3 regions of the Shewanella sp. SW32 genome follow, and region 1 is predicted to be linked to each of the others. Evidence: predicted binding sites of a transcription regulator. Region 1 holds the regulator's gene; each other region holds the start of a gene.

Region 1 (10,884 bases):
CTGACGCTCCAGCAGACTACGTTCTAAGGCGTTTTGATCTGTCGCCAGCAAAACTAAGCTGGTCAAAGTCACCGAACTCGCGGCTGCGGCATCATTGATACGCGTCATCACCCGATTAGCCAGCACGTTTACCGCTGGCGTTAACCAACTTGGTTTCTGCTCGGGATCATCGGCCAACTCAGCACGCCAGTTTGGCGCACGCTCATTTAAGAAATTTTGCAGGGTAATAGGCTCGCCAAAATTCACATAACCTTGGCCAAAATTACCTAATTTGCGAATGGCACCGAACACCTGCCACACAGATTCTTTTTTCTTTTTCTTACCGCTTAACTCTTTATGGTAAGTCGCCACTTCCATCACATGGTCATAGCCTAAATACACAGGCACAAGTGTGACAGGACGTTCAATACCGCGCAGTACGCTGTTCATCGTCATGGCGATCATGCCAGTTTTCGGCGCCAACAGACGGCCAGTACGTGAACGGCCACCTTCGGAGAAGTATTCCACTGAATAACCTTTAGCAAACAGCTGATCTAAATACTCACGAAATACTGCGGTGTACAGCTTGTTACCATTAAAACTACGGCGGATGAAGAAGGCACCACCGCGACGGAACATAGGTCCCGCGGGCCAGAAATTGAGGTTAATGCCGGCAGCAATGTGCGGCGGAACCATGCCTTGATAATACAAAATATACGATAACAGCAGGTAATCCATGTGGCTGCGATGGCAAGGCACATAAACAATCTCGTGGCCATCATGGTGCAACTGCCGAACTTGCTCGGCGCCTTTAATGTTGATCCCGCTGTAAAGCTTGTTCCACAGCCAAGTTAAGAAACGCTCAGCAATACGCACTAAACTATCTGAGTAATCGGCAGCAATTTCATCGAGATACTCAATGGCCGTCTCGCGCGCTTGGGTCTCAGAAATCTTTTTGTTGGCCGCTTCTTCTTGAATCGCTTTACGCAACGACTCAGATTTGAGCAGCGAATGAAATAATGCTTGGCGGTTTGGCAGCACAGGCCCTGTCATTACCTTACGTTGACGACGGAAATGCACGCGTGCAACCCGTGCTAACTTATGGGCAATCCCCATGTCGGTACCATGTTCGTCTGCCATGTAACGCAGGGATACGGCATTCGAAAACTGCACGAAGTTATGTCGACCTAAGAACAAAATCATCAAGCACTTGCGCAGCCAAGTCGGGTTTTCCCGCTCAAATACGGCCGCCTTCATAGTGTCGTCTTCTTTCCCTGGCGTGCGACCCCAATACAAACTCACGGGCACCAGTTGAATATCCAATTCAGGACGTTCCTTATGCACGGCTAACAAACGCATAAAGCATTCGAGGAAAGGCTCATTACCAGCACGCTCGCCAAACAGTGGCTTACGTCCTTGAAGACAGACAACCCGAGGCGCAGTCACACCATTAGCCACTAGAGGCTCATAAGGGCTTGGTAAACCTAACTTAGCCGTTATTTCGCTCAAAGCAGCTATGTCACTGAGGGATTCTGTTTTCATCACATAAACAAGGGGTCTGGAAGCATCCAGATTCAGATCGGCAAAGGGATCCTGAGGCACCACAATAGTGTGCACTAAGTGTTTTTGGATCCAACGTAATGATTTCAACCAAAGAGAGTCGTGTTTAGGCATTATTCTTATGCAATTAAGTGCGTTTACTAGCCCGATAGAATACCAGACTATGGGCAATATTCGCTAATTCTCTCCAACATAGCTAAAAAGTGGTTAATACTTGCGCTGCAAATAATACTGTATATACTAACAGTAACTGTATAGAAAAACAGGAAACACCATGAGACCTTTGACGCCACGCCAAGCTGAAATTTTAGAGCTAATTAAACGAAATATTGCCGATACTGGCATGCCACCCACTCGGGCAGAAATCGCAACCCGTTTAGGTTTTAAGAGCGCCAATGCGGCTGAAGAACACCTTAAAGCGTTGGCGAAAAAGGGCTGCATTGAGATCATGCCAGGCACATCTCGGGGCATTCGTCTGCCTGCGGAAATCGAAGATTTGACTGAAACAGGTTTACCGCTCATCGGCCAAGTGGCCGCGGGTGAACCTATCCTCGCCCAAGAACATGTTGAACAGTACTACCAAGTCGACCCAAGCATGTTCCATCCCGCCGCCGATTTTTTACTGCGAGTAAAAGGCGACAGCATGAAAAATATCGGCATTCTCGAAGGTGATTTGCTGGCAGTTCATAAAGTAGAACAAGCTAGAAATGGTCAAGTGGTTGTCGCTAGAGTCGATGACGATGTCACTGTTAAACGTTTCGAAAAAAAAGGTAATGTAGTCTATCTACATGCCGAAAATGAAGATTACTCCCCGATTAAAGTGGATTTAGGCTTCCAAAGTTTAACAATTGAAGGACTCGCCGTCGGTGTGATCCGTAATGGAGATTGGCTATGAATAAACTACTTGGCAATGCCCCCCGCCATCCGGGCTTGTGGCTCGATGAAGTCCGTGATGCCGACTATGACTGGCACCATGCGCCTATCGCCTGTATGCCAACCAAGACTCAAGGTCGCCACGAATTAATTCATCTGAGTGCACAACTCGCTCAGTTAAGCCAACAGGGCCGTTGGTTAGTGCTCATCAACCCTCCAAGTATTGGCTACAAGCAAATGCTCGCCAGCGCAGGTGTGCGTATGGATAGAGTTTTGCTGGTACATGCTAAAGATGAAGTCGAAACCCTGTGGGCGATGGAAAAAGCCCTGACAAGTGGTACGTCCAGTGCAGTCATTACTTGGACTCAATCATTGGATGCGCGGGATAATCGACGCCTACAAATCGTGGCTAAAAGTGCCAGAGCTATGGGCATAGTGCTTGAAGACGTAAACAGTCACTTACATGCAGACGTACGTATTGAGCAAGGCAATCTCTTCGGTCAGCAATCTTTTTTTAGCGCTGTACACTAAATATTCATTTAATTTTTTACCTTGAAAGCCGCCTCACCTATGAATGTGAGGCTTTTTTTTGGCAATTTTTCAGATAATTAGATAAATAAGTGATCTTGATCAATATTTAAACAGCAAGTATGGTTGGTTAAGTTGGTGATGATATATCACCCACCGTGGTCAATGAATCGAGTATTTATCGAACTCGAAGCGCCACTAAAAATAGAGAACAGATTTATTTCAGCAGTATGTGCCAGCGTGGCTAATTACCAGCAGTAACAATACTTGATTAAAAGTAACAGCCGCCAACGCACGTTGAAGTCAAAAAAGCTTTTTTGGGAACTGAAGAGTTTGCATAGAGTTGAGACTTACTGTGTTGCTCTTCTTTGTAGTTGCTATTCGCAATTGGCAGAGGAGAAGTCTTGTGAAGCAATTGTTGTATTGTTTACTCGTGGTGCTTTTCGCACCACCGTTGACCGCCGCGGACATGCGGTTCAACATGACCCCTGGCGTGACCGAGATCAGTGGCAAGGTTTATCACTTGCACATGACCATCTTGTATATCTGCTGCGCAATAGGCCTAGTGGTCTTTGGCGTCATGATTTACGCCATGATCAACCACAGAAAATCCAAAGGCGCTGTCGCGTCCCACTTTCACGAAAGCACTAAAGTTGAAATCGCTTGGACGATTCTGCCATTTATCATTTTGATCTTAATGGCGATTCCAGCGACAAAAACTTTAATCGCAATGGAAGATCCCAGCAACGCCGATCTCACCGTAAAAGTTACGGGGTCCCAATGGAAATGGCATTACAGCTATTTCGATCAAGATATTGATTTTTATAGCATACTGACAACACCCAGAGCACAAATCGAAGGCACCGAAACCAAGGGTGAAAACTATCTATTGGAAGTCGATAAACCGCTCGTTCTACCGATAAACCGCAAAATCCGCTTTCTGATGACTTCAGAGGATGTCATCCATTCTTGGTGGGTACCCGCCTTTGCCATTAAGAAAGATGCCAATCCAGGATTTATCAATGAAGCTTGGACTCGCATCGACAAACCCGGCATTTACCGTGGTCAATGCGCCGAGCTCTGCGGTAAAGACCATGGTTTTATGCCTATCGTAGTACAAGCGTTACCCGAAGCCGAGTTTGAGGCTTGGGTAACAGAGCAGAAACAAGCCGCAGGTGCTGCGGCTGAAGCCGCTCAAGCCGCTTTATCACAAATCCTAAGTAAAGAAGAGTTGATGACTCTAGGCGAACAAGTTTACCTCGGGCACTGCGCAGCCTGCCACCAGCCCAATGGCGAAGGGTTGCAAGGCGTATTTCCGCACCTTAAAGGTAGCCCGATTGCAACAGGACCACTCAGCGCTCACCTTGAAATTGTGCTCAACGGTAAAACGGGTACAGCCATGCAAGCGTTTAGTAAGCAATTGACTGCACAAGAAATCGCGGCAGTGACTACCTACGAGCGTAATGCTTGGGGCAATAATACTGGCGATGCAGTGCAAGCCAAAGACGTCAACGAGTACATGAACGGCAGTTCTGCACAAACATCCGCCGCGGTACCAAGCAGTACAACCCCAACACCCGCACCTGCAACAGACGTCTCAGCTGCAGTCGATCCCGCAAGCCTCCCCACACTCAGCCATGACGCCCTCATGGCCGAAGGTGAAACTGTCTACGCGACCTTCTGTGCTGCCTGCCATCAAGTGACAGGTGCAGGAATACCACCCGCCTTCCCCGCGCTAGTGGGTAGTGCTATCGCCATTGGACCAGTCGCCAATCACATCGATATTGTGATGCACGGCAAAACGGGCACGGCTATGCAGGCATTTGGCAAACAGCTTAGCCCACAGCAACTTGCAGCAGTCATTACCTATGAACGCAATGCTTGGGGTAACAATACCGGCGATACAGTGCAACCTGCTGATATCGCAAGTCATGGACAGTAGGGGATAATGATGAGCACTACGACTCAAGATCAAACCGCAGCCCATGATGACCATCATCATGGTGCGCCAAAGGGCATTATGCGCTGGCTGCTAACCACCAACCATAAAGACATAGGTACTTTGTATTTATGGTTCAGCTTCATTATGTTCTTAACCGGTGGCGCTATGGCCATGGTGATCCGCGCTGAACTCTTTCAACCTGGATTACAATTGGTCGAGCCCAACTTTTTCAACCAAATGACAACTGTTCATGGGTTGATCATGGTATTCGGCGCGGTAATGCCGGCCTTTACAGGGCTAGCTAACTGGCTGATCCCTATGATGATAGGGGCGCCTGATATGGCGCTGCCACGGATGAATAACTGGAGTTTTTGGATACTCCCCTTCGCCTTCACTATCCTTCTCAGTTCGCTATTTATGGAAGGTGGCGGACCTAACTTTGGTTGGACCTTCTACGCGCCACTGTCTACCACTTATAGTCCAGATAGCACGGCGCTCTTTGTATTTTCTATTCACATCATGGGGATAAGTTCGATCATGGGCGCAATCAACGTGATTGTGACCATAGTGAATTTACGCGCGCCAGGCATGACATGGATGAAGTTACCATTATTTGTGTGGACTTGGCTTATCACGGCATTCCTACTGATCGCGGTTATGCCCGTACTCGCGGGCGCAGTGACTATGGTGCTGACCGATAAGTTTTTCGGCACGAGTTTCTTCGATGCGGCTGGCGGCGGCGATCCTGTGATGTTCCAGCATATTTTCTGGTTCTTCGGCCACCCTGAAGTTTACATCATGATCTTGCCGTCCTTTGGCATCATCTCTGCCATAGTGCCCGCCTTCAGTCGTAAACCCTTATTTGGCTATGCATCCATGGTTTATGCTACCGCTAGTATTGCAATTCTGTCGTTCCTCGTGTGGGCGCACCATATGTTCACCACAGGTATGCCAGTGTTTGCCGAGCTGTTTTTCATGTATTGCACTATGTTGATTGCAGTGCCAACTGGGGTGAAAGTGTTTAACTGGGTTGCCACTATGTGGCGCGGCTCACTCAGTTTCGAAACGCCCATGCTGTTTGCTGTAGCCTTTATCATACTCTTCACTATTGGCGGTTTTTCGGGATTAATGCTCGCCATTACACCCGCCGACTTCCAGTACCACGATACTTATTTTGTTGTGGCACATTTCCATTATGTGCTCGTGACTGGTGCGATTTTCTCCATCATGGCTGCGGCCTATTACTGGCTACCTAAGTGGACGGGACACATGTACAACGAACGACTGGGACAATGGCATTTCTGGTGCTCGGTGATTTCAGTCAATGTGCTATTTTTCCCGATGCATTTCCTTGGGCTGGCAGGAATGCCAAGGCGTATTCCTGACTACTCGATTCAATTTGCCGATGTTAATCAAATCGTCTCGATTGGTGGGTTCGCCTTCGGCTTATCGCAATTGATTTTCTTAGTATTAGTAATTAAGTGCATCCGTGGCGGCGAAAAAGCTCCCGCTAAACCTTGGGAAGGTTCCGAGGGTTTAGAGTGGACATTGCCAAGCCCTGCGCCTTACCACTCCTTCACGACACCACCTGAGGTGAAATGAAATGGCAACCCAACACCAGCAAGATAAATCTAAGTCAAATCGTAAACTTATCAGCATATTAGTTATAGGCTGTATTGGCATGTTTGGCTTTGGATTCGCGCTGGTGCCGCTCTACGATGTGTTGTGCGAGCAACTCGGTATCAATGGAAAACCCTCCAATACCGCGAGTAGTTATCAAGCAATCACAGTAGATACAAGCCGAATAGTGACTGTGGAATTTATTTCTCAGGTACAAACAGGCATGCCATGGACATTTGCGCCACAAACCAAACGGCTCGAAGTTCACCCTGGCGAGCTAATCCATACGGCATTTTTGGCGCGCAATATGTCCGCTAAAGCAACTATTGGCCAAGCGATACCTTCAGTTTCGCCCGGCCAAGGTGCCGCTTATTTTAATAAAACAGAATGCTTTTGCTTTAATCAACAACCCTTAGCGGCGGACACTAGCGCTGAGCTGCCGCTCATTTTCTATGTGGATCCTCAGTTACCTGAGTCTATCCATACTCTGACCCTCTCTTACACTCTCTACGACATTACCGACAAGCAGTTAGCGTCTGCCATAGAGCAAGGAGCTGCAAAATGACAACGAAACATCAGTCTTACTACGTTCCATCCCAAAGTGTCTGGCCTATTGTAGGTGCCATTGGCTTGTTCTTAATCGCCTCTGGTGCAGGCCTTTTCGTGCAACAGTTGAAATCAGGTGCATCCGGTGGCGGTTATGTGCTGCTGGTTGGGATAGCGGTGATCCTATTCATGCTGGTGGGTTGGTTTAGAACCGTGATCCAAGAGTCGATGGCAGGGCTCTATTCTAGCCAAATGGATCGATCGTTTCGCCAAGGTATGAGCTGGTTTATTTTTTCGGAAGTCATGTTTTTCGGGGCTTTTTTCGGGGCACTATTTTATGCCCGCATGTTCGCAGTGCCTTGGCTCGGTGGCGCATCGAATAATGCCATGACCCACGAAGTACTCTGGCCTCAGTTTGAAGCTATTTGGCCGCTCATAACTACGCCAGATGGCACTAAAACCCAAGCTATGCCATGGACTGGACTGCCATTAATCAACACTATCGTACTGCTAACCTCCTCAGTTACCTTACATTTCGCCCATGTCAGCCTAGAAAAAGGTAAACGTTCTGCCATTACTCTCTGGCTCGGTATCACCATACTCTTGGGTATGGGTTTCCTTGCCTTACAGGCAGAAGAATATATGCATGCCTACCGGGAAATGGGACTCACTCTGACCTCTGGGATTTATGGCAACACCTTCTTCCTGTTAACTGGCTTTCACGGCATGCATGTCACTCTGGGGACTCTCTTTTTATTCGTGTTGTTTTTCAGAGTGTTGAAGGGGCACTTTAGCGCAGATAAACATTTTGCGTTCCAAGCGGGGAGTTGGTATTGGCACTTTGTGGATGTGGTCTGGCTGTGTCTGTTTATTTTCGTTTACGTTCTCTAGTGCTTTAGTAAGGCGTGGGATTGGGGCTAATTAACCCAGTCCCTAAGGCCACCAGCAATAACAGGATAACGAGCACGGAGAAAATCACTCGCCGCCCAAGATAACGGCTCATAGACACTTTTTCATCACCTTTCCCCATAATAAACAAGGCGCGACCTAGATTAAAAATGATGAATAGCAACAGCAGAACTAAGACCAACTTAAAAATGAACAGGCTATTCATACAATATCCTCATGTTCTGCTGAATAAATTAACGGTTTTTCTACTGATATTGACTGTGGCTGTATTAACTATATTGGTCAAGTTGGGTTTATGGCAGTTAGCCCGTGGTGAAGATAAAACGACGCTTTTAGCCCAAATGGAAGCAAGGCAAGCTTTGCTGCCATTAAGTTTTGAGCAGCTCCAGCTCAAGGTCAGCAAAGAAGGCGTAACGGGTTATCGACTGCAAGTACGCGCCACTCCCGCAAGCTCACAAATCTGGCTACTGGATAATCAAATCTATCAAGGTCAAGTGGGCTATTTAGCCTTCCAACCATTGCAAGTAGAAGTTGAAAAACCTTGGTTGCTGGTCGAGTTAGGCTTTGTTGCCGCAGGCTCCCATCGGGATGAGTTGCCCCACATCACTCCCCTAAGCGGGGCATTAAATATCGAAGGCAGGCTTTATCAAAAGCAAATCAATCCCTTGAGCCAAGCTTTAATGGCAGAAACGGGGACAAGTGTTCGCTTTCAGAATTTGAATATACCGGAAATGGCGCAGATGTTAGGCCACCCTTTGCTAGATGCAGTGCTACAACCGGATACGCTACCCGCCCTCGCCTTGCCGCATCCTTGGCAACCCTTCCCACTGCCGGCGCAAAAACATTGGGGTTATGCGCTGCAGTGGTTTTCGATGGCAGCCGTGTTTGCTGGGCTCATGTTGTGGCAAGGGGTTAAATATGTAAAACGCCAGAGTGCCGAAACAATCGCAAACTCAAGGAGCGAGTAGGGAAATTCGTACCATACTTAGCAAGACACAAATAAAAACTAAATAAATATAAAACAATAAATTAGGGATAATTTGAATGAGAGGAGCAAGCATGAACTCCCAGAATAAATCTAAACACAAAGCATTGGGCTTGTTGTTGCTGGCGTTTATCGCGCCCGTGGTGATAGCCAAGCTAGTGCTGAGCCTGAATTTATACCACGGCGGCGCCACTAATCATGGCGAGCTGATCAATCCTGAGACCAGTTATGCCAGCCTTGGGGTTGAAAATCCCAATCCCAAAGAATGGCAACTGCTGTATTTACTGCCCGCCCAATGCGATGATGCTTGTCGCGAACGTCTGTATATTTTACGCCAAAGCCACACTGCGCTAGGGCCAGATCAGGCGCGAGTCGAACCACTCATTCTCACTCATCCCGACAGCGATCTTAATGCTTTAAGCGCCTTTAACTTCAACACACGTCCCGCCAATGCTGGCTTAAGCCACTGGCTAGATGAACAGCAGTTGATCATAGTCGATCCCTTAGGCAGCTTAGTGCTGCGCTATCCCCAAGTGCAGGGTAGAGAAGCGCATTTAGCTCAAGGCAAGGCCTTGATTGCGGATCTGCGTAAGTTGTTAAAACTGTCGAGGGTAGATTGATGCAGCTAACTTGGGTTCTACGCTTAACCTTAGTCTTTACCCTATTAGTGATTTTAATGGGTGCTTACACTCGCCTATCGGATGCAGGTCTAGGCTGCCCCGATTGGCCGGGTTGCTACGGCCATATCAAGGTGCCTACCCAAGACCATGAAATCGCCCATGCCCAAACCATCTTTCCCGATCACGATATCCATCCAGAGAAAGCCTGGCTGGAGATGATCCACAGATATATCGCCGGCGGACTTGGCTTACTAGTGTTATTCATCTTAGTTTTGTGCCTGAAAACGCCAGAAGCACCCAAAAAATTACCGCTCATCATAGTGTTATTGATCCTCTTTCAAGCGGTACTCGGCATGTGGACAGTGACCATGAAACTCATGCCCATAGTGGTGATGTCTCATCTTATTGGTGGCTTCAGCCTGATTTCACTGCTGTTACTCCTCTATCTGCGAACCCGACCACAGCGGATCTTTAATAGCGAAACCCATGCCCGCAATCTGGCACCGCTGGCACTGGTGAGCCTATTCGTTCTTGTAGGTCAGATTATGCTGGGCGCTTGGACATCATCTAACTATGCGGCGCTCGCCTGCACCGCTTTACCCATTTGCGAAGGTAACTGGGTGGATAACTTGGCAATAGCGGAAGCTTTTTCGCCATTCCAAGGCCAACACCACAGTTTCGAATTTGGAGTGCTCGATTACCCAGCCCGTATGACTATCCACATCGCCCACCGAATTGGCGCTATCGTTACCGCGAGTTTATTACTCGTGCTCGCCTATCGATTATTTGTTGGCGCAGCTGGGATGAGGGCCTTAAGCCTCTTATTGGTAGGGTTAGTGATCCTGCAAGTGAGCTTAGGTATTTCTAACGTAGTGATGCATTTACCACTCGGCATTGCCGTGTCTCACAACGGCGGGGCGGCATTACTGCTGCTGACCTTAGTCGCAATCAACTATTTTTTATGGCGCAAAGCATAAGCGAGGGATCCAAGATGGCAAAACCACTCTCAATCACCAGTAGCCTACCCACTTTCAGCGTGACATGGCGCGCCTATTTTGAAATGACCAAACCTAAAGTGGTCGCACTGATGCTGCTCACTGTCTTAGTCGGCATGTGTCTGGCCGTGCCCCATGCGGTGCCCGTTCAACCTTTACTCGCTGGTATGCTGGGCATTGCCATGATGGCGGGTTCAGCGGCGACGTTGAATCATCTGATCGATCGCCGTATTGATGGCTTAATGGCGCGCACCTACAATCGCCCGCTGCCTAAGGGACGCATTTCGGCTACGCGCGCGTTAATTTTCGCTGCCAGCTTAGGTAGCC
Region 2 (10,884 bases), on a different contig from region 1:
TTGAATTTAGGCTTTATGAAGCGCATGGAATCGGGTTTACCCAGAGTTACAGTCAAATTGGCTGCGAGTCTTGATGGTAAAACCGCGCTGTCTAACGGTGTGTCTAAATGGATAACCGGTCCAGAATCTCGCCGCGACGTGCAGCGATTACGTTTACGTTCTTGTGCACTGGTCACGGGAATTGAAACCATACTGGCGGACGATCCCTCACTCAATGTGCGTTATCAGGAACTTGGCAGCTTAAAAGAAAGTGTAACCGAGGCGCAATTACTACAGCCATTAAGAGTCATACTCGACAGCCGCGCCCGTTTGCCGTTATCGGCCGCCTGCTTGGCTATCGTATCGCCGATACTCTTGGTCTCGACCGTGGCTTATCCCGTAGAGTTTCAAGCACAATTGCCCTCCCATGTGAGTTGCCTCGTGTTAACTGCAATTGCAGGTCGCGTCTCATTGCCTGAACTATTAAGCTATTTAGGCCAAAGTTGTAATCACGTGCTGGTGGAAGCGGGTGCAACCTTAGCGGGCGCATTTTTAGCAGAGGGGCTTGCCGATGAGTTAGTGCTATATCAAGCGATGAAAATCCTCGGTGGACATGGGCGTAATCTGCTGCAATTGCCCGATTATCAAACCATGGCACACATTCCTGCACTCACTTTGGTCGATGAGCGTAAATTAGGGCCAGATACCCGTTTAACCTTGAGCGTTATGCTTGATAATTCTTTATTTAATTAGGGCAAGATAACCGTTTAACTTTGAGTCTTATGCCTTATTACTTCTTTATTTAATTAAGTGAGTTAACCATGTTTACTGGGATTATTGAAGCAGTTGGCGCCCTGCGCAAACTGGAGCGTAAAGGCGATGATATTCGTCTTACCGTGGCGAGCGGCAAACTGGATTTAAACGATGTGCGTTTAGGCGACAGTATTGCTACCAACGGTGTGTGCTTAACGGTTGTGCAGCAATTAGCAGACGGTTATGTGGCTGATGTCTCTGCTGAAACCGTGAGTCTAACCGGGTTTGCCAACTATAAAGTGGGCACTAAGGTGAATCTTGAAAAGGCCGTTACCCCAACCACACGCTTAGGCGGCCATATGGTCAGCGGCCATGTAGACGGTATTGCTGTGGTTGAACAACGCCTAGTGCGTGGTCAAGCTATCGAGTTTTGGTTAGCCGCCCCCGCAGAGCTTGGGCGTTATATTGCCCATAAAGGTTCCATCACCATTGATGGCGTGAGTCTGACGGTTAACGAAGTGGACGGCAGTCGATTCCGCTTGACCATAGTGCCGCATACCGCAGGTGAAACCACGTTAATCGACCTGCAAGCGGGCGATAAGGTGAATATCGAAGTGGATTTAATCGCCCGTTATCTTGAACGTTTGATGAATTATGATGGCAAAGACAGCAAGAGCGGTGGCGTCACCATGGAAATGTTAGCCCGTGCCGGCTTTGTGCGTTAGTGCACAGGAGCAGATTATTTAACTTAAGCTTATCGGCAGCTTAGGTTATTTAGGTATAGAATTTCATAATAACAGCAAAATCATAAGGTCCTACAATGGCGCTGCACAGTATAGAAGAGATCATCGAAGATATTCGTCAAGGCAAAATGGTTATTTTGATGGATGACGAAGACAGAGAAAACGAAGGTGATTTGATCATGGCGGCCGAAATGGTCACGCCAGAAGCGATTAACTTTATGGCGAAATATGGCCGTGGGCTCATTTGCCAGACCATGACTAAAGCCCGTTGCCAGCAGTTAAATCTACCCTTAATGGTGACGAATAATAACGCCCAGTTCTCGACTAACTTTACGGTTTCTATTGAAGCGGCGGAGGGTGTGACTACCGGTATTTCGGCCCACGATCGCGCTGTAACGGTGAAAGCGGCTGTGGCTAAAGAGGCTAAAGCGTCTGATTTAGTGCAACCAGGGCACATCTTCCCGTTAATGGCACAGGACGGCGGCGTATTAACCCGCGCAGGCCACACTGAAGCTGGCTGTGATTTAGCCCGTCTTGCGGGACTTGAGCCATCGGGCGTTATCGTTGAGATTTTGAACGAAGACGGCACTATGGCACGTCGCCCAGATTTGGAGATTTTCTCCGAGTTGCATGGCATCAAAATCGGCACTATCGCGGCTTTAATCGAGTATCGCAATACCAAAGAAACCACGGTTGTGCGTGAAGCTAAATGCAAATTACCGACCCGTTTTGGTGAGTTCGACATGGTGACCTTCAGAGACACTATCGACAATCAACTGCACTTTGCCTTAGTCAAAGGTGAGGTGAAAGAAGATTGTTTGGTGCGCGTGCATTTGCAAAATACCTTCAACGATTTACTCCACTCAGAGCGCGATCAGCAACGCAGTTGGCCACTCGAAAAGGCGATGGAGCGTATTTCTGCAGAAGGTGGTGTATTGGTTTTACTCGGGAATCAAGAACATCCCTGTGAAATCCTCTCTAAGGTGAAAGCCTTTGAAGCCGAAGATCAAGGCCAAGCGCCTGCTTCTGCAAAATGGCAAGGGACGTCGCGCCGTGTGGGTGTGGGCTCGCAAATTCTCGCCAGCCTTGGTGTGACTAAGATGCGCCTGCTCAGTTCGCCTAAACGCTACCACTCACTTTCAGGCTTTGGCCTTGAAGTGACTGAGTATGTGGCGGACTGAAACCCAAAGTTACACTGAAGTAAAATTAACAATTTCTGATAATTTGCATAGGGCTCTGGGCAATTGGCTGTGATATCATGTCGCCACTTTTCGCCCCGAGCTGGGTGCTTTAGCTAAATTAGGTAAGATAATGAACGTAGTTCAAGGTAATATCGAAGCGAAAAATGCCAAAGTTGCGATTGTAATTTCGCGTTTCAACAGCTTTTTAGTTGAGAGCTTGCTTGAAGGTGCACTTGACACGCTGAAACGTTTTGGCCAAGTCAGCGACGACAATATCACTGTTGTCCGTGTACCAGGTGCGGTTGAGTTGCCACTAGCTGCGCGTCGCGTAGCTGCCAGTGGTAAATTCGACGGTATTATCGCATTAGGTGCGGTGATCCGTGGTGGTACTCCTCATTTTGATTTTGTTGCAGGCGAATGTAATAAAGGTCTAGCTCAAGTTGCTTTAGAATTTGATCTGCCTGTTGCTTTCGGTGTTTTGACCACTGATACCATTGAACAAGCGATTGAACGTTCAGGTACCAAAGCGGGTAACAAAGGCGGCGAAGCTGCTCTAAGCCTGCTTGAAATGGTCAATGTTCTGCAAGAACTTGAACAACAGTTGTTATAGTAGGAAAAATAATGAAGCCTTCTGAGCGCCGCAAGGCCCGCCGTTTAGCCGTTCAAGCCATCTATTCATGGCAACTAAGCGGGAATAATATTGCCGATGTCGAGCATGAGTTTTTAACTGAACAAAGTCTCGATGGTGTTGATGTAGCTTATTTTCGTGAGCTATTTTCAGGCGTTGCAACGAAGAAAACCCAATTGGATGAGCTGATCATCCCGCATCTGGAACGCCCGATTGATGAAGTGTCTCCAGTAGAGAAAGCCATAGTTCGTTTAGCGACCTATGAGCTGACTTTCCGTAAAGATGTGCCATACAAGGTCGCGATTAATGAAGCGATTGAGTTGGCAAAAGCTTTCGGTGCGGACGAGAGTCATAAGTTTGTGAACGGACTGCTCGACAAACTGGTTGCACGCAAGTAATAAAGACAAACGGTATCTTAGGATACCGTTTTTCATTGCTAACAAAGGTGGCCGATGTAAGTCGTGCCAAACTGTACAGTGAAAGAATTCCAATTAATTGAATGTTATTTTAGCAACCGCGGCCCCACTCGCCGTGATGTGAAGCTTGGCATCGGTGACGATTGCGCTTTAGTGCAACCCGCAGAAAACAAGTCGATCGCTATCTCCTGTGACACCTTAGTTGAAAATGTCCATTTCTTCCCCGACATGCCTCCCGCTGCCTTAGGTTACAAAGCTTTAGCGGTAAATTTATCTGATCTGGCAGCCATGGGCGCTGAACCCGCATGGATGACGCTTGCCTTAACGCTACCCGAAGTCGATGAGACTTGGCTAAGTGGCTTTAGTGAAGGTTTATTTGAAGCGGCCGATTACTATGGCATCGCCTTAATTGGCGGCGATACGACTCGTGGTCCACGGGCGATTAACATCACAGTGCACGGCCAAGTCCCACAGGGTAAAGCACTCACGCGTCATGGTGCTAAAGCGGGTGATTGGATTTATGTCACGGGCACGCTCGGAGATTCGGCCTTAGGTCTGGATATTATTCGAGGCGCGCAACAGGCCAGAGCCGAGCATAAAGAATTCCTGATTAATCGCCATTATCGTCCAACACCAAGAGTTTTAGCGGGCCAAGCTTTGCGTTCGCTTGCCTCTAGTGCAATCGATCTTTCCGACGGGTTTATCTCGGATATCGGTCATGTGCTTAAGGCTTCGGCAGTTGGTGCTGTGGTGGACGTTAATTGCATCCCGCTTTCACGCGCGATGCAAGATACCGTCAGCGAGGAGCATGCCTTAGGTTATGCGCTTACAGGGGGCGAAGATTATGAACTGCTGTTCACCGTTCCTGAAGCGCAAAAAGGCGCGCTTGAGACGGCATTAAGCCATGCAGGAGCAAAGTTTGTTCGCGTTGGACAAATTTGTGCAGGCAGTAAGCTCAAGTTGCAACTCAATGGTGAGCCGTTTACACCGCCGTATCACGGTTTCGAGCACTTTTAAGCGAAGAGCATGTTAATGAAATGGTTGTCAAAGGATCAGGTGCTAACGCGCCTGTCATTAAAAAATCCTGTCCACTTTTTGGCACTCGGTTTTGGTAGCGGACTCGCCGCTAAAGCACCCGGTACTTTCGGTACCTTAGCAGCCATTCCCCTCTACTTATTGATGGCGCCATTACCGCTCACTTGGTATATCGGCTTAACCTTATTGAGCGCATTTGCGGGATTTTATATCTGCGGTAAAGCCGCTCAAGATATGGGGGTACACGATCACGGTGCGATTGTGTGGGATGAAGTGGTTGGGCTACTGATCACTATGATAGCGGCACCAGCAGGTTGGGGTTGGTTGTTAGTCGGCTTTGGTCTATTTCGCTTTTTCGACATTATCAAACCTTGGCCTATTCGATGGCTCGATGCCAAAGTTCATGGTGGCTTTGGCATTATGATTGACGATGTCTTAGCGGGCGTGTTTTCGTTTATTTGTCTGCAAGGGCTAGTCTGGTGTGTTAGCTAACATTATCGCTAACCTAACATGATAGTTAACCCGGCATGTTAGTTAGCATGGCCAACAACTTCCCTTAGTTTTTGATATAGCTCCTTAGCTTTTTATATTGCGTGTGTAGATTCAAGCGTTTAGCGACCTCATTCGTTATTTGAACCATACTACTATTGCAGCAGTTCCCTTGCGTTCGCTAGGGTATTGCTGGTGATAGTATCACCACCTAACAGTCTTGCAAGCTCTTGGATACGCTGCTCACGATCGAGCGATTTCATTGTGGTCTCAGTACTGCCTGCCTTATTAAATTTATCGACGAACATGTGTTGATGACCATTGCCCGCAACTTGCGGCAAGTGAGTCACGCACAGTACTTGGGTCGATTCCCCTAAGCTGCGTAACATGCGGCCCACCACTGCTGCGGTGGGGCCGGAAATCCCGACATCCACCTCATCGAAAATTAATGTCGGTGTGGCAACTTTCTTCGCGGTAATCACTTGGATCCCTAGCCCTATCCGTGAGAGCTCACCGCCAGACGCGACTTTCGAAATCGGTTGCAAAGGTTGGCCAGGGTTAGTGGTTACCATAAATTCGATATTGTCACTGCCATTGGCTGACATTTGCTCGGGGTGGAAATTGACTTCGATCGTAAATTTACCCTTAGGCATATTCAGTTCGTGGATTGACTGAGTCACCAGTTTGTCGAGTTCTTTAGCATAGCGGGCTCGGCTTTGGCTGAGCTTTTGCGCATTGCTAAGATAAGCGGCTCTACTTGCCTCGACTTGAAGCTGAATTTCTTCAAGTTTACTTTCATCACTGTCTAAGGTGCTTAGCTCAGCCTTTAATGCTAAATGATGCTCGGCCAGTTTATTCGGGCTAACATGATGCTTACGCGCCAGTTGCATGGCTTTTGATAGCCGTTCTTCTAAATAGGCAAAATGGGTCGGATCGAGTTCAAGCTTACTCAAATAGTGCTGCAATTCGCCGGCACTTTCTTGCACTTGGATTAAGGCATCATTGAGCATAGTGTTGATATTGCTTAATGCAGGATCGTAGCTTTGCAGATCTTCGGCGAGGGAAACGACTCGATTGAGCAGCGACTCTATATTGTTCTCTTCGCCCTCTGTGAGTATATCTAAGCTCGCCTGACAGGTATCAATCAACTCAGTGCCATTGGCCAGACGTTTGTGCTCTTGCTCAATCTCATCGAACTCATCAACTTTAAGATCAAACTCATCGAGTTCTTCTACTTGATATTGTACTAATTGCTTACGGGCAATACGTTCATGCTGGGAGGCTTCGAGTTGCTTTAGATCGGCCTCAATTTGCTTGCAGCGTTGAAAGCTAGCGGCAACCGTATCGATAAGCAATCTGTGGTTGGCATAACTGTCGAGCAGGGTGAGTTGATGTTCACTTTTTAACATTGCATGGTGGGCATGTTGGCCGTGAATACCAATAAGCAACTGACCCAGTAATTTTAGCTGCGTCAGCGGCACTGGATTACCATTGATGTAGGCGCGTGAACGGCCATCGCTACCAATAGTCCGACGTAGAATGCACTCATCATCGAGTTCAAGATCGTTATCTTCTAACCAACGTTTTGCCAGTGGAATATCATCCAAGGAAAAGCGGGCGCTGACCTCGGTTTTATTGGCTCCGGGACGAACACTGCTGGCATCGGCGCGATTGCCTAGGCATAGGCCTAGCGCATCGATGGCAATCGATTTACCCGCACCGGTTTCACCTGTGATGCTGGTCATACCGGGGCGAAAATCCAGTTCTAAAAAACGGACGATAGCGAAGTTATTAATGCTGAGTTGGCAAAGCATAGTGAATTCCTGTCGAAAAACATACCAAACCACTGTATTGATAAACAGTATATACTGATTTTATATACAGTAAAGTGGCTTGGGTAAATAATCGGCATTATTGGTAGTAAATATTTTTAATTAACTGATTATGCATAGGTTCTTACTAAGCTTTCTAAGATAGGTAAACTGAAGAAAGTGACTAAGGTGCCAAATAGAATGCCTTGAGCACTGGTTGAAGCCTGAGTGTTATAACGCTGGGCGAGTAAGTACACGCTCGCCGCAGTGGGCAGTGCGCTCAAGATCACGCCCATGATCAGGTAGTCACCACTTACGCCAAAACGGTTAAGCATAAAGTAGACGAGTGCCGGTTGGATAGCCAGCTTGAAGAGGTTGATAAGGCTCAGTTCGATAAAATTCTTGGGGCTAAATACGCTGCTATCTTTCTGGTAGCGCATCGCTTTGGCGAGTACCATGCCGATAGCAAATAGGGCGCAGGGGCTTGAGGTATTGCCTATTTGCTGGATCATTAGCGCCAGCCCTGACGGTAGTTTTATTTCTAGCGCCGAAATGCCGACGCCAATTAAGCTACCAATAACAATAGGGTTTTTACCGACCGCCATTGCCATTATGATTAAGGCGTGGTGTTGTCTTTGGGTGTTAGTGGCCAGTTCCATCGAGACTAAGGCGACGGCAAACATCAGCACGGATAATAAGCTGGCAATTGCCGCGGCGACTAAGGCACTTTGCTGCTGCGGAAAGAGGATGATTAGCAGTGGAATACCAATAAATGCCGTATTGCCAAAGGTGGCATTGAGGGCTCGAATGGCGGCAACCGCATGCTGTTTAGGGTTAGCGATCAGCGATAGCCCAAGGCAGACAAGATAAGTGATCACCATAGCTGTGCTGTAGCCCGCAATAAATCCCCATTGCAAAATCTCGCCAATCGGCTGCTGCGCGAGGGCGATAAGCATGATTGCAGGGAATGCAATATAGTAGACATATTGGTTTAGCACTTGGTCCGTATCGACGGGCAAGAGTTTTAGTTTTTGCACTAGTGTGCCGAGCAACATGATCCCGAAGACGGCAAACAGAGGGGTTAAAATGGTCATTTCCCTCACTCATCCTTACGATTAAATTTGAATAAACTCGCCCACCGTCATCATTTTACTGTTGCTATGATTCTTGGTGGCCAGAGTTACAGCACTTGCTTCTTTTTATGTCACTTTAGAGCCAGATTTAGCGCCAGCGCAGTAAAACTCACCACAAAATAACATACCATTTCAATCTAAGGCTATTGCGCTATGGTCGTATAAGTGAATAATTCAAGGTTTAAAACACAATCACTTAGTGAATTTAGCGTTTTAACGTCAATACCCAATATGTGAAATTAGGATATGCAATGAGTGATGATTTAGGCGCTGAACTACAACTTGTCTATCTTTTTGTGCATTTAGTCAATGCGGGCAGTTTTTCGCAGGCGGCGAAGGAGCTTGATATGCCCATTGCCACAGTGAGCCGCAAGTTAGCTAAGTTGGAAGAGAAGCTCGATAAACAGCTTTTTATGCGCAGCACCCGCAAGTTGCGACTGACAGAGGAAGGGCTGGCGCTCTTTCAACGTTACCAGAGCGTGGTTGCTCAATTCGATGAGCTGAGTGGGTTAGGCAGCGATAAACCCGAGGGTACCCTGCGCATCGCGGCGCCGATTTCGATTATTTCCATCGTGTTTATTCAAGCATTAAATGAATTTGGCCGCCTATATCCCGATATCCGTTTACACATTTCCCAGAGCAATGAGTTAGTCGATTTGATCGACAAAGGCATAGATGTGGCGATTGTTGGCGGGGCTCAGCCTGATTCTTCTTGGGTGTCGAGTACCTTAGGCGAGCTCGACTATTGCCTGTTTGCCACACCAGAATATTTGGCTCAGGCGCCTAAACTTGAGCATCCCGATGATCTTGAAGCCCATCAACTGATAAAAGTCTGGCCGCTGTTTAATTGGCATTTAAAGCATCCAAGCGGCGAGTCTTTTTATTTTAATGGCCCGACTAAGCTCACCCTCACGGACTTACACGGAGCGATTCAGGCTACTTTAGGCCATGGCGGGATCTTGTATGGTCCTGAACTATTTGTAAAACAGCAGATTAAAGAGGGGAAACTTAAAGTATTACTGCCGGAATGGATTGGCGAACAGAGGCGAATTTCGATTTTATATCATCAGCGCAGCCAGCAGCCGCTAAAGGTAAGAGTCTTTATTGAGTTTATGCAGTCAAAGGCGCCAGAGTTATTTTCTATGCGTTGATTTATTGAGGAGAACTGATTTTTAGCGTCTTTTAGGTTTTACGGTGTTTTTGCTCATGGTGTTTTGAGTTTGTTTTGCATCTTGCAGGCTGGAGCGTGTCGCGGGCAGTATGCCGAGTTCTAAGAAGTATCCCACTAAACGCCGCAGTTCGAATAAAGAACCGATACGCTGTTGATCTTTGATGGTCAGTTTCCAACTGTCGGTGCGTCCTTCGCTATTGGTTAAGATAAATCCTTGATAAACAATCTTTCTCATTGGAATAACTCAATCTTTATTGATGCTATTTATAGCAACTGGATATCTTTGACGGGATTCGTTGGTGAGGGTGTAAAACGATGATCCCTTTCTTATTCTGCATGGATAATAGGTGCTTGAGTAACCCCAAGCACCTCATCAGTTAAGCGACGCTGATACCGATATTTGATACGCCAGCTTCGATAATGTCTTTGCGTAAGCCTTTGACCAGTTCCGCTGTGATCTTCGGATTTTCTTCAATAATTTCCAGCAGAGAATTTTGTAATTCTTTCTCTTCTTCCATGACTTCATGGGCGAAAACGAAATCATCTAACGCTTCATCCACCAAATCGACATCGCTGATCGCTTCGATATAGTTAGCCACTGTGCTGGATGACAATTTGCTGATATTGACTATGTCTTCTTCAATTTTGCCTTGAATCGCACCCAGTAAGGTCGATATGGCGACCACTGCATCCATAGCAGGGTAGACGCCATAGGCTTCAAAATCAGCAGGATCTGGGGTGTTATCTTCCAGGCGTTGCAGATGCACATCGACATTGAATTTGAGCTTGGAGTCGTACTGGGATTGCCACAATAGTTCTAATGCGGTACTCAACACAGTAGGATCGCCAAACTCACAGACTTCGGAAAACAGTTGATAGTTGGGCAACATACGTTGGCAAAGTGCAGTGGCAAAGAGTTGTTTTTGTGGCAGTGTTAACGCCTTGAGACGTTTAAAGAAGCCCGTTTTTTTGGTCATCTGTTATTTCCGCTGATAGCTGTGATATCACTTGATTTGCCGCAGATTCTACCTTAGTTAACTCATCAAGTAACTCTAGTATTTCGGGTTCGAGATCTTCAACCGATGTTTCACGTTTTAGTGCCGATTCAATTTCTTGGCATAACCTTTGTGTGGTGGGCACGCCGCAGTAGCAGCTCGCACCATGCAGCTTGTGGATAGTACTGAGCATGACTGGGTGATCGTTTTGACTTAGCGCCGTTTGAATCGTCGCCACGGTTTGCGGCAATGAGTCGAGCAACATTCTAAGCATATCTAAGGCGAGATCGGCCTTGTGATTGGCTTGGGTTAAGCATAAATCCCAGTTCAGCGTATGCAGGTCAAAATGGGTGAACTTAGGTCGAGTGATCCAGCGATGAATAATGTCTTTGAGCGCCGCTTCATCAATAGGTTTAGGTAAATATCCGTCCATACCACTGCCTAAAATCAGTTCGCGTTCTTCGGCAATGGCATGGGCTGTCACGGCAATTATCGGCGTGTTGCGGTTCATCGAGCCTTGGCGAATTTGCTTCGTGGCGCTAATGCCATC
Region 3 (10,884 bases), on a different contig from region 1:
TTAGGTTTAATTCGTGCCGTAGAAAAGTTCGACCCAGAAAGAGGTTTTCGTTTTTCAACCTATGCGACTTGGTGGATCAGACAGACGATTGAACGCGCTATCATGAATCAAACTCGTACTATTCGTTTGCCGATTCATGTTGTTAAAGAACTCAACGTATACTTGCGCACAGCCCGCGAATTAGCACAAAAACTGGATCATGAACCTACAGCGGAAGAAATTGCTGAAAAACTGCAAGTTTCTAGCTCTGATGTGAGCCGCATGCTCAAGCTGAATGAAAAAATTACCTCTGTTGATACGCCTTTGGGGGGCGATAACGAGAAAGCATTATTAGATGTATTGGCCGATGATGATAGTGTTGGCCCTGACTATAAAGTGCAAGATGAAGACATCTCTAACTCTGTGGTGAAATGGCTTAACGAGTTGAACACAAAACAAAGAGAAGTATTAGCCCGTCGTTTTGGTTTGTTAGGTTATGAACCTTCTACGCTTGAAGATGTGGGGGCTGAGATTGGTTTAACCCGTGAACGTGTTCGTCAAATCCAAGTGGAAGCATTAAAACGCTTACGTGATTTATTGGGTTCTCAAGGTTTATCTGTTGAAGCTCTATTTAGAAACTAAAATCTGTCTTCTGGTGCCTTTCAGAGAAGCTATCCAGAAAATGTACTTAGTGTGAGATCACGTCATAAAGTAAAACGCCCACTATAGAGTGGGCGTTGTTATTTTTAGGCTTTTATTTAGATCACCTGATGTTTAGCTCAAGCGTTTCAGTTCATAGAGCAAATCAAGCGCTTGTTTTGGCGTTAAGTTATCGGGATTAATGCTACTTAATTTAGTCAAAGCTGGATTTTCAACCGGTTCAGGTAAAGCGAGTAAGCTTTGAATGGGCGTCCTCGTTCCTTCTGGTTGATGATCGCGACTCTCCAATTGCTGCAATTTATGTTTCGCTGCTTTAATCACTTTGTTTGGCACGCCGGCAAGCGCCGCAACTTGTAAGCCGTAGCTTTTACTGGCGGCGCCTTCTTGTACTGCATGCATAAAGGCGATGGTATCATCGTGCTCTATGGCATCAAGGTGCACATTGTAAACACCTGCCATTAAGTCAGGTAATTGAGTTAGCTCAAAATAATGGGTGGCGAATAGGGTCATAGCCCCTACTTGCTGGACTAAATATTCCGCCGCCGACCAAGCTAGTGATAAACCATCATAGGTGGATGTTCCACGGCCGATTTCATCCATTAACACTAAACTACTGGCAGTGGCATTGTGCAGGATGTTGGCAGTTTCAGTCATTTCTACCATAAAGGTTGAGCGGCCAGAGGCCAGATCGTCTGATGCGCCAATACGGGTAAAGATGCGATCAATCGGGCCAATCAGGGCGCGATCTGCTGGAACAAAACAACCAATATGGGCCATCAGTGTAATCAAGGCGACTTGGCGCATATAGGTTGATTTACCGCCCATGTTAGGTCCAGTCACAATCAACATACGTCTTTGATTATGTAAGATTACTGGGTTAGCGATAAACGGCGTTTGGCTAACACGCTCCACCACTGGATGGCGACCTGCGCCTATTTGTACGCCGATATCTTGGCTCAGCTCTGGACAAGTGTAGCCCAAGGTTTCGGCACGCTCGGCAAAGTTACTCAGTACATCAAGCTCAGCCGCAGCTCTAGCAAAAGCCTGTAATTCATGTAATTTCGGCAGAATAAGATCGAATAACTGTTCCCATAACTGCTTTTCGAGTGCCAGCGCTTTACCTTGGCTCGAGAGGACTTTTTCTTCGTATTCCTTAAGTTCGGGCGTGATATAACGCTCCATATTCTTAAGTGTTTGGCGTCGTTGATAATTGAGCGGTACTTGTGAGGATTGCAGACGGCTCACTTCGATGTAATAGCCGTGTACGCGGTTATAGCCGACTTTAAGTGTATTGATGCCAGTACGTTCTTTTTCTCTGGCTTCAAGTTGTACTAAGTAATCACTCGCTCCTTCGCTCAGGCCGCGCCATTCATCTAGTTCGCTGTTGTAGCCTTCACGGATCACTCCGCCATCGCGGATAAGCATGGGAGGATTATCGACTATCGCGCGCTCAAGTAGGGCTTGCTCGGTGGGGAACTCACCTAAGTGTTGACGCAATTGAGTCGTGTGCGGCGCGCTCAGTGTACTTAAACTCTGTTGTAATTCAGGCAATAAGCCCAGTGCTTGACGTAAACGTGCAAAGTCTCTTGGGCGAGCGGTACGCAGCGCGAGTCTTGCCATGATACGTTCGATATCGCCAAGTGCCTTTAACTGCTCATGCAAACTTTCGTGGGCAGCGGTATCGAGGAGTTCAGTCACCGCCTGTTGGCGCGCCTTGATTTGTTTAGGATCTCGCAGAGGCTGATGGATCCAGCGTTGTAACATACGGCTGCCCATAGGCGTTGCCGTGTTATCTAATACTGCCGCTAAGGTATTATCGCGGCCACCGGCAAGGTTTTGAGTTAATTCTAAATTTCGGCGCGTTGCTGCATCGAGCACTATGCTATCGGTTTGATTGAAGCGGATAATGGCATTGATATGGGGCAGTGCCGTGCGCTGTGTGTCTTTGACATATTGCATCAAGCAACCCGCAGCTTGCAGTGATAAACGTGCATCTGCGATACCAAAACCATGTAAGTCTTTAGTGCCGAACTGGGCCAGTAGTAACTTGATACTCGTATCGTAATCAAATTCCCATTCAGGGCGACGACGTTTACCTTTAAAACCGTTAAGTAGACCTAGTTCGCCAAAGTCTTCACTGTAGAGGATTTCAACGGGATTAGTGCGTTGCAATTCCGCTTCTAATGACTCTCGCGTGTCGAGCTCTGCAATCACAAAACGTCCGGATGAAACATCTAATGTGGCATAACCAAAACCGACTTTACCTTGATAAACCGCGGCTAACAGATTGTCTTGGCGTTCTTGTAGCAACGCTTCGTCGGTTAAGGTGCCTGGTGTGACAATTCGCACCACTTTACGTTCTACGGGCCCTTTAGATGTCGCGGGATCGCCAATCTGTTCGCAAATCGCAACTGATTGACCAATTTGAACTAATTTTGCAAGATAGCCTTCCACAGCATGGTAAGGAAGTCCCGCCATCGGAATAGGATCGCCACCACTTTTACCGCGCGCAGTGAGTGAAATGCCTAATAGCTCAGAAGCGCGTTTAGCATCGTCATAAAACAACTCGTAGAAGTCACCCATGCGATAAAACAGCAACATATCGTGATGTTCTGCTTTCATCGTCAAGTACTGACGCATCATAGGAGTATGTTTTTCTAAATCATCGGTATCAATTACATTCATTAAATCGTTATCGTCCGTTGTGACTGCCTAAAGGCGATACAGTTTGTGTGGTTAAGGGTGATTAAGCGCTATGGAAGCGGAAGACTGCTGTACAATTTTCAGCTAAAAAGACCACGCAAAATTTGTTGCGCCAATCTTAGCAATAATTTAGCGAAAATTGAGCCCTTAACGATGGATATTGATCAAAGGGAGCTATTATCTGATTTGATATTCGCTAAAACCTTGGTCATATTAAAAATCCTATCAGCTAAAAATAATTCAGTCACAGGTCTTGATACTGTATGATTGTACAGTATACTAGTCAGCAGAATTAAGACAAAAAGCGCGGCTTTTTGAATTACCCGTTTGTAAATTGAATATCACTTTTGACAGCTTAATGCTTGTCTTGATGAGGGAACAGGAATGAAGGTCGATCCAAATAAAGAGAAAGCACTTGCTGCGGTATTGATCCAAATTGAGAAACAATTTGGTAAAGGCTCCATCATGAAGCTGGGCGAAGATCGCTCTATGGATGTTGAGACCATTTCTACCGGTTCTCTGTCTCTGGACGTTGCTTTAGGTGCTGGCGGTTTGCCAATGGGTCGTATCGTTGAGATCTATGGTCCTGAATCATCAGGTAAAACAACACTGACTTTAGAAGTGATTGCGGCAGCGCAACGTGAAGGCAAAACCTGTGCCTTTATCGATGCAGAGCATGCACTAGACCCTATTTATGCTAAAAAATTGGGCGTAGATATTGATAACCTGCTGTGTTCACAACCGGATACCGGCGAGCAAGCGCTTGAGATTTGTGATGCTTTAACTCGTTCAGGCGCTGTTGACGTTATCGTAGTCGACTCAGTGGCGGCATTAACGCCTAAAGCTGAAATCGAAGGCGAAATTGGTGATTCTCACATGGGCCTAGCGGCGCGTATGATGAGCCAAGCCATGCGTAAACTTGCGGGTAACTTAAAGCAATCTAACACCTTACTTATCTTCATCAACCAAATTCGGATGAAAATTGGTGTGATGTTCGGTAACCCAGAAACTACAACCGGTGGTAACGCGCTGAAGTTTTATGCTTCTGTTCGTCTAGACATTCGCCGCACTGGTGCCATTAAAGACGGCGATGAAGTGGTCGGTAACGAAACTCGCGTTAAAGTGGTGAAAAATAAGGTTGCAGCGCCGTTTAAGCAAGCTGAGTTCCAAATCCTTTATGGCCAAGGTATTAACCGTACTGGTGAGTTAGTAGACTTAGGTGTAGCCCATAAGTTGATTGAAAAAGCGGGCGCTTGGTACAGCTATAAAGGTGACAAAATCGGCCAAGGTCGTGCTAATGCTGGCAAATATCTGACTGAAAACCCAACTATTGCTGCTGAAATTGACAAGACGCTACGTGAGTTGCTTTTGAGTAATCCGAGTGCCTTGGCTGCCAAAGCTGATGATAGTACTGAGGACAATATTGATTTAGAGACAGGCGAAGTATTCTGAGTCAGTCAGCCCATCAAATTGCGGTCGCGCTGTTAGCGCGCCGCGATTATTCCCGTTTACAAATCCGCGATAAATTGCTCGAAAAAGGTTTCGAAATTAACGATATCGAACCTGTACTCGATGCTTGCGAATCCTCCGGTTTTATTAATGATGCTCGTTATGCCGAACTGTTGGTGCGAAGCCACATCAGTCGAGGCCACGGTGCAATACGCATCCGCCAAGCCATCGCACAGAAAGGCTTATCTAAAGACTGTATTGAAGCCGCTTTGGTTAATTGTGATTGTGACTGGTTTGAGCTAGCAAAAGATAAAGCCACCAAAAAATACGGTGTTCCTCGCGTAACAGAAGTGAAGGGCTCTAAAGCTCGGGATCTCATCGTGAAGGAAAAAGCCAAACGAGTGCGTTTTTTAATGGGCCAAGGCTTTAGCTACGATCAAATCACTTACGCACTAGATTCAGATCCCAATGATCTCGATGAAAATTATTAAATTTGGAGCTAAGGTAAAAGCTCATCTAAATATCATCAATGAGTCTTGTTCATTTCGTACTCCACATTAGACTCACTTGCTTAAATATTGTCCGTGCCGCGATAAACTTACACCGTCTTTATTTGTGCTTTATCTTGTCGTTTTGCTTCTAGTGACTCTGGTGTGGGCGATTCACGCTAAAATATTAAATTCCTGATGTGTATATCACCAATCAAGACTGGTCGTCCTTCCTTAGTCTGCTTATAATGCTGGGCAAATAGAAATACGGCTAGCCTAAGGCGTAGCTGGTAATGCTTACCCAATTCAGGATGATTTCATGTATCAAACTACAGCAGAGCTCAGAAGCGCTTTCCTCGAATTTTTCCGCAGCAATGGTCATCAAGTTGTGGACAGTAGTTCATTAGTGCCAGGCAACGATCCCACACTTTTATTTACCAATGCAGGCATGAATCAGTTCAAGGACGTGTTTCTTGGCATGGACAAACGCAATTATACGCGTGCGACCACTGCTCAACGTTGTGTACGCGCCGGTGGTAAACATAACGATTTGGATAACGTTGGCTACACAGCACGTCATCACACCTTTTTCGAAATGCTAGGTAACTTCAGTTTTGGAGATTATTTCAAAGAAGAAGCGATTCGTTTGGGTTGGACTTTTTTAACTGAAACGTTAAAGCTGCCGAAGGAACGTCTGTGCGTCACTATTTATCAGACAGATGATGAAGCCTTTGAAATCTGGAATAAAAAAATTGGTGTCGCTGCCGAGAACATCATACGTATCGGTGACAATAAAGGTGCTGCCTTTGCGTCAGATAACTTCTGGCAAATGGGTGATACCGGTCCTTGTGGTCCATGTACTGAGATTTTTTATGATCATGGTGATCATATTTGGGGCGGACGTCCTGGCAGTCCTGAAGAAGATGGTGATCGTTTCATCGAAATCTGGAACATCGTTTTCATGCAGTACAACCGTCAAGCATTGGGTGAAATGTTACCTTTGCCTAAGCCCTCGGTTGATACAGGCATGGGGATTGAGCGTATTGCTGCGATTATGCAGGGCGTACATTCTAACTACGAAATCGATATTTTCCGTACTTTGATTGCTAAAGCCGCAGAGGTCATTGGTGTTAGTGACTTATCTGAAAAGTCGCTGCGAGTCATTGCCGATCATATCCGTTCATGTGCATTTTTAATTGCCGATGGCGTTATGCCGTCGAACGAAGGCCGCGGTTATGTGCTGCGCCGTATTATTCGTCGCGCAGTTCGCCATGGTAACAAGTTAGGTGCGACCGAAGCTTTCTTCTACAAGCTGGTTCCGTCTTTGATTGCGGTGATGGGCGATGCAGCAAAAGGGTTAGCTGAGACTCAAGCGATTGTTGAAAAAGCACTGAAAGCGGAAGAAGAGCAATTTGCCCGTACGCTTGAACGTGGTTTAGGTATTTTAGATACGGCCTTAAACGAGTTGAAAGGTGACACCTTAGACGGCGAAACCGTATTTAAGCTGTATGACACCTATGGCTTCCCAATGGATTTGACCGCTGATGTCTGCCGTGAGCGCAACATCATTGTCGATGAAGCCGGTTTCGAAGTCGCCATGGCTGAGCAACGTAGCCGCGCACAAGCTGCCGGTAACTTTGGTGCAGATTATAACGCTGCGCTGAAAATTGATGCTGAAACTGCATTTAGTGGTTACACCGAATTAGCGGGTCAAGCTAAGGTCACCGCGATTTATCAAAATGGTGAGTCAGTGACGGCGATCAAAGCGGGTGATGAAGCCGTTGTCGTGCTCGATGTAACACCTTTCTACGCTGAATCTGGCGGTCAAGTAGGCGATAAAGGCCAATTGGTTGCGAATGGTATTGAGTTTACGGTAAACGATACGCAAAAGTATGGTCAAGCAACGGGCCATCAAGGTGTTTTGGCTACAGGTAGCTTGAGCGTTGGCCAAGTTATTGAAGCGAAAGTGGACAAAAAACTACGTCACCGTACTCAGTTAAACCATTCTGTTACGCATTTACTGCATGCCGCACTGCGTCAAGTGCTCGGTACTCATGTCTCGCAAAAAGGTTCTTTGGTTGATCCTGAGCGTTTACGTTTTGACTTCTCCCATTTTGAAGGCGTAAAAGCTGCTGAATTAAAAGAAGTTGAAGAATTAGTTAACACTCAAATTCGTCGTAACCATGAACTTAAAACCGCTGAAATGGGCATAGATGAAGCTAAAGAGAAAGGCGCTATGGCACTCTTTGGTGAGAAATATGATTCACAAGTGCGTGTTGTGACTATGGGCGATTTCTCTATCGAATTATGTGGCGGTACACATGTGGGTCGCACTGGCGATATCGGCTTATTCAAAATCACCTCTGAAGCGGGTATTGCAGCGGGTGTACGTCGTATCGAAGCCGTGACTGGCGCTGCTGCTATGGCTTATGTGGCGCAGCAACAAGCTGAACTGGAAGAAGCCGCTGCCTTATTGAAAGGCGATGCCAACTCAGTAGTGGCTAAGTTAAAAGCGCAGCTCGACAAAATGAAGCAACTCGAAAAAGAAATGGCGCAGTTGAAAGATAAGCTCGCGGCCGCAGCGAGTGCAGACTTAGTGGGCGATGCCGTTGTAGTTAATGGCGTTAACGTATTGATCAAAAAATTAGACGGCGTTGAGGCAAGTTCATTACGTGGCTTGCAAGATGAATTAAAACAGAAATTGAAATCGGCCATTATCGTGCTTGGTACAGCGCAGGAAGGGAAAGTTAACCTGATCGCGGGTGTGAGTAACGATCTGATCGGTAAAGTCAAAGCGGGTGAGCTCGTCGCTATGGTCGCTGCACAAGTGGGCGGTAAAGGCGGTGGTCGTCCTGATATGGCTCAAGCGGGCGGTAGCCAGCCAGAAAATCTGGATGCGGCATTGGCTCAAGTATTACCTTGGATTACTGAGCGTCTAGCTTAAGAGGTTGCTGTGCCCCAAAAACGAAAGCTTAGTGGTAGCAAGCTTTTTGTGAAAAAGTTCGGCGGTACTTCGGTGGGTTCTATTGAACGTATCGAAGCGGTCGCTGAGCAGATTACAAAGTCAGCTCACAATGGTGAGCAGCAAGTTTTAGTCTTATCCGCGATGGCGGGTGAGACGAATCGCCTGTTTGCACTTGCAGCACAAATTAATCCGCGCGCCTCGGCGCGCGAATTAGACATGTTAGTGTCAACGGGTGAGCAAGTGAGTATTGCTTTGATGTCGATGGCGCTACAACGTCGCGGCATAAAAGCGAAATCCCTTACGGGCGATCAAGTGCAAATTCATACAAATAGTCAATTTGGCCGCGCTAGCATTGAGCGAGTTGATACTGAATATTTGCAGTCTTTGCTTGCCGATGGTGTTGTGCCGATCGTTGCAGGGTTTCAGGGCATCGATCCTCAAGGCGAAGTGACCACCTTAGGACGCGGTGGTTCAGATACCACAGCAGTAGCCTTAGCGGCAGCGTTAGAAGCCGATGAATGCCAGATTTTTACCGATGTGGCAGGGGTATTTACCACAGATCCGAATATTGATAGCAGTGCACGTCGCCTCGATGTGATTGGGTTTGATGTGATGCTCGAAATGGCAAAGCTTGGCGCTAAAGTATTGCATCCCGATTCTGTTGAATACGCCGAGCGTTTTCGCGTACCGCTGCGAGTATTGTCGAGCTTTGAAGCTGGGCAGGGGACGTTAATCCAGTTTGGCGACGAGTCGGAATTAACGATTGCCTCGTTAGTGCAAGGTATCGCGATTAATAAGGCACTGGCAACGCTGACGATTGAAGGGCTGTTTACCACCAGTGAACGCTATCAAGCGTTGTTAGGCTGCTTAACTCGATTGGAAATCGATGTGGAATTTATTTCTCCATTGAGGATCCATGAGGATGATCCTTCGGGTCGCGTCAGTTTTATGCTCGCTGAGGCTAAGGTCGATACTCTACTTAATGAGCTCGAAGGCTTAAGTGAAAGCCTCGCACTCGGGCCATTGATTATCGAACGTCAACGTGCAAAAGTATCTTTAGTTGGCAAAGGTTTACAGGCAAAAATGGGATTATTGACTAAGATGTTAGAAGTCTTGGGTAATGAAACTATTCATGCTAAGTTACTCACGACGTCAGAGAGTAAATTATCAACCGTTATCGATGAAAGGGACTTACACAAGGCGGTTCGGGCGTTACATCACGCTTTCGAGCTAAATAAGGTGTAATTAAATAACCGTTTGAGTATTGAATACTATTAATTTGTACTAAGCTGACCTTATAATAAGCCCATCTACCGGATGAGTGCCGTGTGTAAGCTGAATTAAGAAATAAAGGAGCTATCGAATGCTGATTTTGACTCGTCGTGTTGGCGAAACACTGATGATTGGTGATGAAGTCACAGTTACAGTGCTAGGGGTAAAAGGCAATCAAGTGCGTATTGGTGTGAATGCACCAAAAGAGGTTTCTGTTCATCGCGAAGAAATCTACCAACGCATTCAATCTGAAAAATCAGGTACACCATCGGAAGGTGGTAACTTTTAGTACCTTGTTTTAGCAAGCGTACTACGGCAACAGAAGAGTCAGTTTTTTAACTGGCTTTTTTATTTTTTAGACCGAAAGATTGGCGTAAATCAATACATTGGCTTGATATAACAGCAATGTGATTAAAAACAGTTCAAATGGAATCTGTTTCGGAAAAAGGGTTTGACTTATTTTCGTCAAACAGTAATATGTGCGCCAAGAAAACGGAGAGGTGGCCGAGTGGCCGAAGGCGCTCCCCTGCTAAGGGAGTATGGGCTTTAACTCCCATCGAGGGTTCGAATCCCTCCTTCTCCGCCATTTCTTAAAGATAGAAAACAGTGCGCGTGTAGCTCAGCTGGATAGAGTACCTGGCTACGAACCAGGCGGTCGGAGGTTCGACTCCTTCCACGCGCACCATTTTTTATTAGTGTTTGATGTAAAAGTAAATTCAGATACAAGTCGCGCGTGTAGCTCAGCTGGATAGAGTACCTGGCTACGAACCAGGCGGTCGGAGGTTCGACTCCTTCCACGCGCACCATCTCTGCATTAGTTAATCTTTAACTCATCAGTTTTGAATTTCATAAGAAATTTTGTAGATAATTGCTTATAGCAAAGAGTTAAAATGCGCGTGTAGCTCAGCTGGATAGAGTACCTGGCTACGAACCAGGCGGTCGGAGGTTCGACTCCTTCCACGCGCACCAATTTAGATTAATATGATTTAAATCATATTAATGTTTTACCGTTTGACATGCGCGTGTAGCTCAGCTGGATAGAGTACCTGGCTACGAACCAGGCGGTCGGAGGTTCGACTCCTTCCACGCGCACCAATTTAAATTAATATGATTTAGGTCGTATTAGTGTTTTACCGTTTAACATGCGCGTGTAGCTCAGCTGGATAGAGTACCTGGCTACGAACCAGGCGGTCGGAGGTTCGACTCCTTCCACGCGCACCAATATAGTTAACAAGATACGTCTTGTTGATTTAAAGCGTTAAACGCGGAGAGGTGGCCGAGTGGCCGAAGGCGCTCCCCTGCTAAGGGAGTATGGGCTTTAACTCCCATCGAGGGTTCGAATCCCTCCTTCTCCGCCATTCTATTCTC

Evidence for each region. Region 1 encodes LexA, which represses DNA repair genes until DNA is damaged. Its sites were predicted from a motif close to TACTGTATNNNNATACAGTA; they were not measured.
Region 2: recN (DNA repair protein RecN) is a predicted target of LexA. The motif match lies at 7,069-7,088, and genes of this name have one in related genera.
Region 3: recA (recombinase RecA) is a predicted target of LexA. The motif match lies at 3,600-3,619, and genes of this name have one in related genera.

What each region holds. Positions count from the first base shown of each region.
Region 1 covers NZ_JAKKSJ010000034.1:39,334-50,217, reverse strand. The annotation lists gene plsB (glycerol-3-phosphate 1-O-acyltransferase PlsB) at 1-1,653, opposite strand, end outside; gene lexA (transcriptional repressor LexA) at 1,814-2,434, shown strand; gene L5M28_RS18490 (cell division inhibitor SulA) at 2,431-2,943, shown strand; gene coxB (cytochrome c oxidase subunit II) at 3,347-4,882, shown strand; gene ctaD (cytochrome c oxidase subunit I) at 4,892-6,484, shown strand; gene L5M28_RS18475 (cytochrome c oxidase assembly protein) at 6,486-7,067, shown strand; gene L5M28_RS18470 (cytochrome c oxidase subunit 3) at 7,064-7,939, shown strand; gene L5M28_RS18465 (DUF2909 family protein) at 7,944-8,162, opposite strand; gene L5M28_RS18460 (SURF1 family protein) at 8,161-8,925, shown strand; gene L5M28_RS18455 (hypothetical protein) at 9,017-9,562, shown strand; gene L5M28_RS18450 (COX15/CtaA family protein) at 9,562-10,539, shown strand; gene cyoE (heme o synthase) at 10,554-10,884, shown strand, end outside.
Region 2 covers NZ_JAKKSJ010000021.1:86,201-97,084, forward strand. The annotation lists gene ribD (bifunctional diaminohydroxyphosphoribosylaminopyrimidine deaminase/5-amino-6-(5-phosphoribosylamino)uracil reductase RibD) at 1-732, shown strand, start outside; gene L5M28_RS13915 (riboflavin synthase) at 801-1,457, shown strand; gene ribBA (bifunctional 3,4-dihydroxy-2-butanone-4-phosphate synthase/GTP cyclohydrolase II) at 1,553-2,656, shown strand; gene ribE (6,7-dimethyl-8-ribityllumazine synthase) at 2,787-3,266, shown strand; gene nusB (transcription antitermination factor NusB) at 3,278-3,682, shown strand; gene thiL (thiamine-phosphate kinase) at 3,761-4,717, shown strand; gene L5M28_RS13940 (phosphatidylglycerophosphatase A) at 4,733-5,227, shown strand; gene recN (DNA repair protein RecN) at 5,380-7,038, opposite strand; gene L5M28_RS13950 (AEC family transporter) at 7,167-8,129, opposite strand; gene lldR (LysR family transcriptional regulator LldR) at 8,420-9,319, shown strand; gene L5M28_RS13960 (DUF3319 domain-containing protein) at 9,341-9,574, opposite strand; gene L5M28_RS13965 (YjaG family protein) at 9,717-10,316, opposite strand; gene barA (two-component sensor histidine kinase BarA) at 10,291-10,884, opposite strand, start outside.
Region 3 covers NZ_JAKKSJ010000035.1:24,914-35,797, reverse strand. The annotation lists gene rpoS (RNA polymerase sigma factor RpoS) at 1-621, shown strand, start outside; gene mutS (DNA mismatch repair protein MutS) at 754-3,324, opposite strand; gene recA (recombinase RecA) at 3,727-4,794, shown strand; gene L5M28_RS18685 (regulatory protein RecX) at 4,812-5,282, shown strand; gene alaS (alanine--tRNA ligase) at 5,599-8,223, shown strand; gene L5M28_RS18675 (aspartate kinase) at 8,233-9,489, shown strand; gene csrA (carbon storage regulator CsrA) at 9,608-9,805, shown strand; tRNA gene L5M28_RS18665 (tRNA-Ser) at 10,011-10,102, shown strand; tRNA gene L5M28_RS18660 (tRNA-Arg) at 10,125-10,201, shown strand; tRNA gene L5M28_RS18655 (tRNA-Arg) at 10,246-10,322, shown strand; tRNA gene L5M28_RS18650 (tRNA-Arg) at 10,409-10,485, shown strand; tRNA gene L5M28_RS18645 (tRNA-Arg) at 10,535-10,611, shown strand; tRNA gene L5M28_RS18640 (tRNA-Arg) at 10,661-10,737, shown strand; tRNA gene L5M28_RS18635 (tRNA-Ser) at 10,783-10,874, shown strand.